DNA from 2 places in the Colwellia sp. 6M3 genome. Region 2 is predicted to be linked to the other one. Evidence: predicted binding sites of a transcription regulator. Region 2 holds the regulator's gene; the other holds the start of a gene.

Region 1 (4,398 bases), on a different contig from region 2:
TTGAGTGAAAGCGTGTAAAATAGCGGCAATTATTTTTAAGTTAGGACTTTTACGTTGAGCGACAGCAAATTTTCATCACTTACCTTGCAATCTGCAATTTTAGAAAACCTTTCATCACTGGGTTACCACGAGATGACAGAGATACAAGCTAAGAGCTTGCCGGCTATTTTAGCGGGGCAAGACGTTATTGCTCAAGGTAAAACGGGTTCAGGTAAAACGGCAGCATTTGGTCTTGGTTTATTGAATAAACTACAAGTTAAAAAGTTTAGAATTCAAACCTTAGTACTTTGCCCTACGCGTGAATTAGCCGACCAAGTAGCAAAAGAAATTAGAAAATTAGCTCGGGCCGTTCATAACATTAAAGTGTTAACGCTTTGTGGTGGTACACCTTTTGGTCCGCAAGTGGGTTCATTGGAACACGGGGCTCACATTATTGTTGGCACGCCCGGCAGAATTGAAGATCACTTAGGTCGAGGCACTTTATCGTTGGACCATGTTGATACACTGGTTTTAGATGAAGCTGATCGTATGCTCGATATGGGCTTTCAAGCAGCATTAGATAACATTATTGATAAAATTCCTCAGCAACGTCAAACCTTATTATTTAGCGCGACGTTTCCAGATCAAATTCAAAAAATTGCTAATAAATATTTGCAAACACCGGCAGTCATAAAAGTAGAGTCGAATCACGAAAATAGCACTATTTCACAACACTTTTATCAAGTGGAAAACGATGAAGACCGCTTATTAGCTATTCGGTTATTGTTATTAACACACAAGCCTGAGTCGAGTGTAATATTCTGTAATACCAAAATTGAAACCCAGAATGTTGCAAACAAATTGGCCGCTTACGGTTTTGGTGTGGTTGCATTGCATGGCGATTTAGAGCAAAAAGACAGAGATCAAACTTTAGTACGTTTTGCTAACAAAAGTGCTTCAATATTGGTTGCAACCGATGTAGCTGCGCGCGGCTTAGACATTGAAGCGCTTGACGCGGTATTTAATTATAACCTTGCGCATGACACTGAAGTTCATATTCATCGTATTGGTCGTACAGGTAGAGCAGGCAGTACTGGCTATGCCTTTACTTTGTTTAGTAACAAAGACAGATATAAAATTGGCTTACTAGAAGATTATTTAGAGCGCACCATTGAAGGCGAAGAATTACCGAGCAATGAAGTGCTAGAACACAGCGTTTTCACAGCAAAAATGGCGACGATACAGATAGATGGCGGGAAAAAACAAAAAGTTAGACCTGGCGATATTGTTGGCGCACTCACCAGTGAAAATGGTATTACATTTGAGCAAGTCGGTAAAATTCAATTAGGGCCAAACTGGGCTTACGTTGCTGTTGAAAAAATGGTGGCGAGAAAAGCGTTAAACAAGTTAACCCATGGCAAATTAAAAGGCCGCACATTTAGAGTACGCGAATTAAAGTAATTTGAATGTACGTGCGATTTACCTATATAAAGTTGAATTGTCAGATAACATTATCTGGCAATTTTAGAAAATAAAGGTATGATACTGATGATATGTACAGTTGTTGTTGAAGTGTTTGCGCTTACTGCAAATACATTTTAGCAATAACGTGAGTTTGGTAATAAATAGTTAATTAAGGGATAACAATGGCAGTTGAAAGTCGATTTGTCGTCATAAGACAAGGTGTGGAGGTAGAAACGTTCATGGATAAAAAAGCCGCAGATGAATATGATAAAATGCTTGATATGGCAGACAGTTTATCTGAAATGTTTGAACATGCGCCTGTCGAGCTTTCTGAAAGTATCCGTGAAGAGCTTTGTGTGTATTTAGCACAAAATAGAGATGATGTACTCGTTGCCTTACAAGCTAAGAAAGCTAAAGTAGTGTCTAACAAAGCAGCATCAACTAGCTCGAGTAAGCTAAAAGATGAGCCAGTAGAAGAGGTTGTTGAAGCACAAGCAACTGAGACAGTAAAAAAGGCTAAAGCAACAAGTACCAAAGCAAAAGCCAAAGCTAAAACTGCAGCATAATAGGCAAATGGGCGAGCGTCATTAACTGAAGTAAAAACTTGCTTAACCTATGAAGCTTGTTTATTACCTAGCTAAACTAGACTAATGGTGGTGTTTTGGAATATCAGTTAATACGCAGTGAACGTAGAAAAACAATTGCCTTACAAGTTAGAAATGCTCAAATTATTGTTAGAGCACCCAAATTTGTAAAAACAGCCTATGTTGAAAGCTTGATCCAATCGAAGTTGCAGTGGCTAAATGAAAAAGTGGCTGAGCAACAGCAAAACACCCTATTAAACCCTTCATTTAGTGAACAGTTCAGCCGTGATAATACTGACCAAAAGCCATCAATATATATCGATGGTTTACCGCATAGTATTATTATTACCTATGGACGTTCTGATGTTATTCATGATCCGCATGAGCAAAGTTTAACGGTTGTTATTAATGCGCGTTATGATACTTGCGATATGTATTCAGAAGCAGCCGTGTTGAAAATTAAGTCGCAAATAGAAGCTTGGTTTAAAGCTCGAATAGAGGCATATTTAGCACAAAATATTGTCTTGTTTTCAGAAAAAATGTCACTGCATGCATCATCTTTTAAGGTTAGAAAATATAAAGCGCGCTGGGGCAGTTGCAATAGTCGTAGTGAATTGAGTTTTAATTATTTATTGAAAATGCTACCAACTTGGGTAGTTGACTATGTAATTATTCATGAGCTATGTCACATTAAACATATGAATCATTCGACAAAATTTTGGCAATTAGTTGCCGTGTATTGCCCCGAATATAAAAGTGCCAAAAACTGGATGCAAAAAAATCAACCTCATCTGAAGTGGTTGTAGTTGTTTTAATCTTCTAATAACCCTTGCTAGAATCACATCGCTATAACCCCCTTCATCATTTTATGAACTACCGCTTTTAATTAAATTAGTTGGCACAAGATCTGCTGGTTAAAAAGTGCTTCTGGTGATTTAAAAAAATAATAAAAATAATGATTAATATCCAATTACATCAACGTTTGTAAATAACCATTGATAGTATTGGTAACAAGGGGATGAATATGAAATTAACACACTACAGTTGGAAGGCATTATGCATTTATCTAGTGTCTGCTGTTTTGTCAGTTACGTTTATTGAATTAATAATAAACTTGTAAGGAAATAAGTGAGGTTGTTGTGGTCGCTTTCCTACTTTCTAAAAGTGGGTTTTTGCATAAGGAAAGCAGCTAAAGCTATGAAATGAAATGTTTAATCTCAATAATCAAACTTGTATAAAATAAGAGCGACAGTTTATATCAGTAACCAATGCGCTAAATTTGGTGAGATAACTTGAGCTACTATTTTGATTTGTTAGCGGTAGGACAGGTTAAGATATGTAGTGGGCGCATACTTTTCAACAAGCAAGTTGAATAAAAATGTCGCCTTTATTCGCATTTTCAATTAACAGCAGAGTAAATTTAATGTAAATTAGGCGTTAATAAAAAAAATAATTAAGGAATCGCGCCAAATGAGTACAAATGTTCTTATTTGTGATGACTCTAACTTAGCCAGAAAGCAAGTACTTAGAAGCCTTCCAGAAAACCTATCTACAGATGTGCAATTAGCCAAAGACGGGCAAGAAGCGCTTGATATTTTACGTAATCAAAATATTGACATTCTTTTTCTCGATTTGACTATGCCAGTTATTGACGGTCTCGGCGTATTACAGGCAATGAAAGATGAAGGGATTAATTTACCGGTTTTTGTGATTTCGGCTGATGTTCAACCTGAAATGCAAAGCCGCGTATTATCGCTAGGTGCAAAAGCATTTTTGCGTAAACCTATAGAATTAGATACATTAAATGAACATTTAAGTAATCACGGTTTCCTATGAATGCATTTGACTTAACTGAGGATCAACACGACTGTTTACAAGAGTTGATTAATGTCGCCATGGGACAAGCGAGCGATCAACTCGCTCGCTATTTAGATACCTTTGTATATTTAAAAGTACCCAGCATTGAGCAAGTTCGATCAGAACACTTATTCGATAGCCTTAATCATGACTTAAAAGCAACGGCAATTGTTAGCCAAGGTTTTTTTGGCTATGAAGGTATTCGTGGTGAAGCATTGCTGATGTATCAACCGCTTGATTCAAATCGGTTAGCTGACTTACTCGGTTATGAAGCTGATGAACTTTCATTTGATGAGCAAATGATTGATTTAAGTTCTATCTTAACTACTACATTTTTGAATGTATTTGCCAGCCAAATAGATAACCAAATGTCGTATAGCGCACCTAGACTCTTATCGACAAACTTAACTAAAGTAAATGAGCACATTCAACAGCAGTCATTTAACTGGGATTTTGCTCTAAAAGTTAAAATTAGTTATCAAGTAACAGACTACTCATTTAATTGTGACATGGT
Region 2 (4,398 bases):
TACCAGCTCCACTCGCTTGATGACATGCAGCACATGCGGTCATGTAAACTTCTTCACCCATGGTCATTAATTCATCTTTGCTATAAACCTTGGCTAAATCTTCTTCAGGCATAATGTCGTCAATAACGTCAGTAACTTGCTCTGTTACATCTTCTACTACATCTTCAACAACATCTAAAATACCGGTACTTGCGGCGCCCGACACTGCTTTTACATCAGCAGCTTGCACAGCATCACCCGTATTGTTACCCCAAGCATTACGCTCGTAAGTAACGACTGCAGCAATTTCTTTTAAGCTTAATTGCTTGCCGTAACCTTGCATACCTGTACCAGCTTTACCGTTAAACACTATATCTATGTGCTCACTAGCTGGACCTGTTGTAGCAACAGCACTGCCTTTAAGGGCAGGAAATGCTGGAGGTAAACCTTGACCGCTAACTTGGTGACAAGCTGCACAATAAGCAGTGTAGGTTGTTTCACCGAGTTGCATTAGCTCTTCTAGAGGAACAGAAGCATTTAATGAAGCCGCTTCAGCTGCTGCTGCATTTGCCTTCAATTGTTTTTGATCATCAAGCCAAATTGCATAATCAGCTTCTGATTTAACTTCAACCACAATCGGCATAAAGCCGTGATCTTTACCACACAACTCAGCACATTGGCCGCGATAAATACCGGGTTCATCTACTTTCGTCCAAGCTTCATTAATAAAGCCAGGGTTAGCATCTTGTTTAACCGCAAATGCCGGTACCCACCAAGCGTGAATAACATCATCAGAAGTAATAACAAACCGTACTTTTTTATTGGTTGGAATAACTAAATGACGATCAACTTCTAACAGGTAGTTTTCACCTTTCTCTGCTGAAGTACCGTCTTGGTTTTCATACTGTTCGCGTGGAGTAGAAAGTACTGAATAGAATTCGATATCTTGATCGAAATACTTATAATGCCATTTCCACTGAGAACCAGTAACTTGAATCGTCAAATCCGCATCATCGTTATTTTCCATATCAATGAGCGTAATAGTGGCAGGAACAGCCATCGCGATTAGAATAACGACAGGAATTGCCGTCCAAAGAATTTCAACTTTTGTGCTTTCATGGAAGGTTGATGGTTTAAAGCCTTTTGATTTACGGTGAAAAACCATAGACCAAAACATGGCACCAAATACCACAACACCAATAGCAGTACAGATATAGAGTACCAGCATATGTAAATCATATACGTCTCTACTGACATCCGTAACGCCCTTGGTCAAATTCAGTGGCATATCTGCCCAAACCGAACTGGACAACAAGCCCCCTAGCAACAGCAAACCTAGGTTACGTCTCTTCACTCGACATCTCCTTCACCCTTTTGAGGCAAAACAACACAGATTCATCATGAAAGCTGACTGTTTTGCGCATACATTTATTATTATTTAAGTGACGCATTAACAGACAACCGTCAATTACGCCCTATTGTTATGTTTGTACGTTTTCTAGACTAGAATTACTTAAAACTTGATCGGGGTCAAATTAAAATTTCAAAAGCATGAAAAATAAAAACCAATAAATACAATAGAGTATTAACCCTAAACTAAGCGAAGCGTCCATTTTTAAAAGGGTATGTAGAATGTTTGTTTTTTGTTCTGAGATGTTTTTTTGTACTGAATAATAAATAATCAGCCACACAATGCGCTGTATAAAAAACCTGCATAAAGCCGATTTTACGAGCGAATAGCACAATAACTCAGTTTAAAAAAGTAAGTGGGATAATGTATGACCAAATATAAGCAAAAGCAGATTTAAACGCTTAGTTTAAATCTGCTTAATGTTACGGGAAATGAATAGAAAATAATTAAAGTAGATGAATAAGTGATTACATCCAATCGGCCGATCGAATTACACCCACTGCCAACCCTTCAATATTAAATTGTTGAGATGTTAAATCTACTTTAATAGGTGAAAAATCGTCGTTTTCAGCATGTAAATAAACCACATTGCCTTCACGTTTAAAGCGCTTAACCGTAACATCATCTTCAACACGAGCAACAATTACTTGGCCATTTTGTACATCTGTTGTTTGATGAACCGCTAATAGGTCACCATCAAAAATACCTATATTTTTCATACTTTCGCCGCTAACACGTAATAAATAATCAGCCGCAGGATGAAATAGACTGCCATCAATTTTATAGTGCTGCTCTACATGCTCTTGCGCTAAAATAGGCTCTCCTGCTGCAACTCGCCCTACAAGTGGTAATCCATCTTCTTGTATAAATTCTTCTGCAAGGCGAATACCGCGTGATGTACCGGGCAGCATTTCTATATAGCCCTTTTTAGCTAATGCTTTTAAATGCTCTTCTGCTGCATTGGCTGACTTAAAGCCAAAGTTAGTCGCAATTTCAGCTCGCGTTGGTGGCATACCTGTATCTGAAATTTTTTCTCTAATCAGATCAAATATCTGCTGTTGTCTTGGTGTTAAAGGGCGCATTTATATTCCTTAAGCGACTGAAGGTTAAGCCTGTATTTTTAAACAGTATTACTGTTATTGTATACAGGCTTAGAGTAAACGCAAGATCTTATTGTTCAATGAATAAGCGAGTAAGCTGATTTTAATGAAAGTTAGCGTTTTTTATTGTTTAAACATGCCATCGACAAATCAATTTTATCAATGATAAATAGATTAATTCAGGCATTGATGGTTTTAAGATTATTGAATAATGTAGTATTGCCATAGTGCTAAATTCCATCGGAGTAAAAATGCAATCTAAAGTCATTAATTTTAAAGATAAGTTTACTAAATTTTCCGACCATTGGTCCCCTCGTGTAATCGCTGAAATGAATGATTATCAATTTAAATTAGTTAAAGTTGAAGGTGAGTTTGTTTGGCATAACCACCCTGATACTGATGAGGTTTTTATTGTGATTGAAGGTGAGCTTAATATCGAATTACCAGATGGTGTTGTCACCCTATCCTCGGGCGAATTATTTGTAATACCTAAAGGTATTGAACATAAGCCCGTTGCTAATAAAGAATGTAAAATTATGATAATAGAGCCCAAAGGTGTCGTTAATACGGGTGATGAAACCACTAACCTCACCGCTCAAAATAACTTATGGGTATAATTTATCAGGCTGGTGATGAGTTTTTTAATGAGTGATTGAATTGAGTATCTTTGGGTTTTCAACAGGCAAGATAAAACTAATGATGGTGTTTAGTTGATTCAAAACGAACAAGCTCATTATAAGAATTAATATATTTTGCACTGAAAATTTACTTCTCTGCATTCACTCTTTTTAAGTAAATGGCTACAGCCCTTTGAGCTCATTACATATTTAGTGCAATGTAGCCAAAGCTATGTGCTTAAGTTAAAATCTATTAACTATTAAATTTCTTATTGCCATAGATTTTAACAATGATAAAAATACGAGATCTCGAATACTTAACAGCTATCGCGCAATACAAGCACTTTGGACATGCAGCAGAGGCTTGCTTTGTAAGCCAGCCTACCTTAAGTGGGCAAATTCAGAAGTTAGAACAACGACTTAAGTTAACGCTAATTGAGCGACAACCTCGTAACGTAATGCTAACGCCGGCAGGCGAAAAACTCGTTCAACAAGCCCAGCAAGTACTGAACGCAGCAAATAACTTTGAAGAAGCGGCTAAAGCTTTATTAGATCCCCTTTCGGGTGATTTGCACATAGGTTTAATTCCCACGCTAGCGCCTTATATACTGCCGCATATTATGCCGACCTTGAACAGTAACCTAACAAAAATAAACTTCTATCTTCATGAAAATAGAACCCAAGATTTATTACAACAGTTGGAAACAGGCAAGCTCGATATTTTAATTTTGCCTTGGCTACCAGAAATGGCACGTTTTGAACGATATGATTTATTTACTGAGCCTTTAGTCATGACAACGTCTGCATCACATCCACTCGCTAACAGATCTACTGTAACGTTTGATGATTTGCACAATCAAAAAATTCTTACTTTAGAAGATGGGCATTGTTTAAGAGACCAAGCTATGGGTTATTGTTTTAGTGCTGGGGCTGAAGAAGATCATAGTTTTCGAGCCACCAGCCTTGAAACTTTACGTTACATGGTGGCAAGTAATATGGGAATTACATTAATGCCGCAGCTTGCGACTATGAATTATGCACCACAAAAACATATACATTATATTCCGTTTCAACATCCACAGCCTATGCGCGAAATTGTATTACTTTGCCGAACTGGCTACGCAAGAATGGAGAGTGTTAGAGCCGTTGTGAGTCATATTAGCACTGCCGTAAAGGGCTTATTGGATTAATATTTTTATTTATAGGCTTTGCTTAATAATTTTATTTAACAATTTTTGAGCATAAGTTTTATGTGATCACTCGCTAGCTAAAAGCTAGACAACAAAAAACG

What was found. The regulator LexA, encoded in region 2, represses DNA repair genes until DNA is damaged. The targets are predictions, from matches to a motif close to TACTGTATNNNNATACAGTA.
Region 1: the regulator LexA is predicted to act here: its motif matches at 1,523-1,542, upstream of H4J50_RS01920 (YebG family protein).

Annotation. Positions count from the first base shown of each region.
Region 1 is NZ_JACGWF010000004.1:65,923-70,320, forward strand. Features, by position in the region: gene dbpA (ATP-dependent RNA helicase DbpA) at 55-1,440, shown strand; gene H4J50_RS01920 (YebG family protein) at 1,626-2,009, shown strand; gene H4J50_RS01925 (M48 family metallopeptidase) at 2,105-2,833, shown strand; gene H4J50_RS01930 (response regulator) at 3,498-3,863, shown strand; gene H4J50_RS01935 (chemotaxis protein) at 3,860-4,398, shown strand, end outside.
Region 2 is NZ_JACGWF010000023.1:21,343-25,740, reverse strand. Features, by position in the region: gene coxB (cytochrome c oxidase subunit II) at 1-1,267, opposite strand, end outside; gene lexA (transcriptional repressor LexA) at 1,858-2,472, opposite strand; gene H4J50_RS07165 (cupin domain-containing protein) at 2,742-3,107, shown strand; gene oxyR (DNA-binding transcriptional regulator OxyR) at 3,398-4,297, shown strand.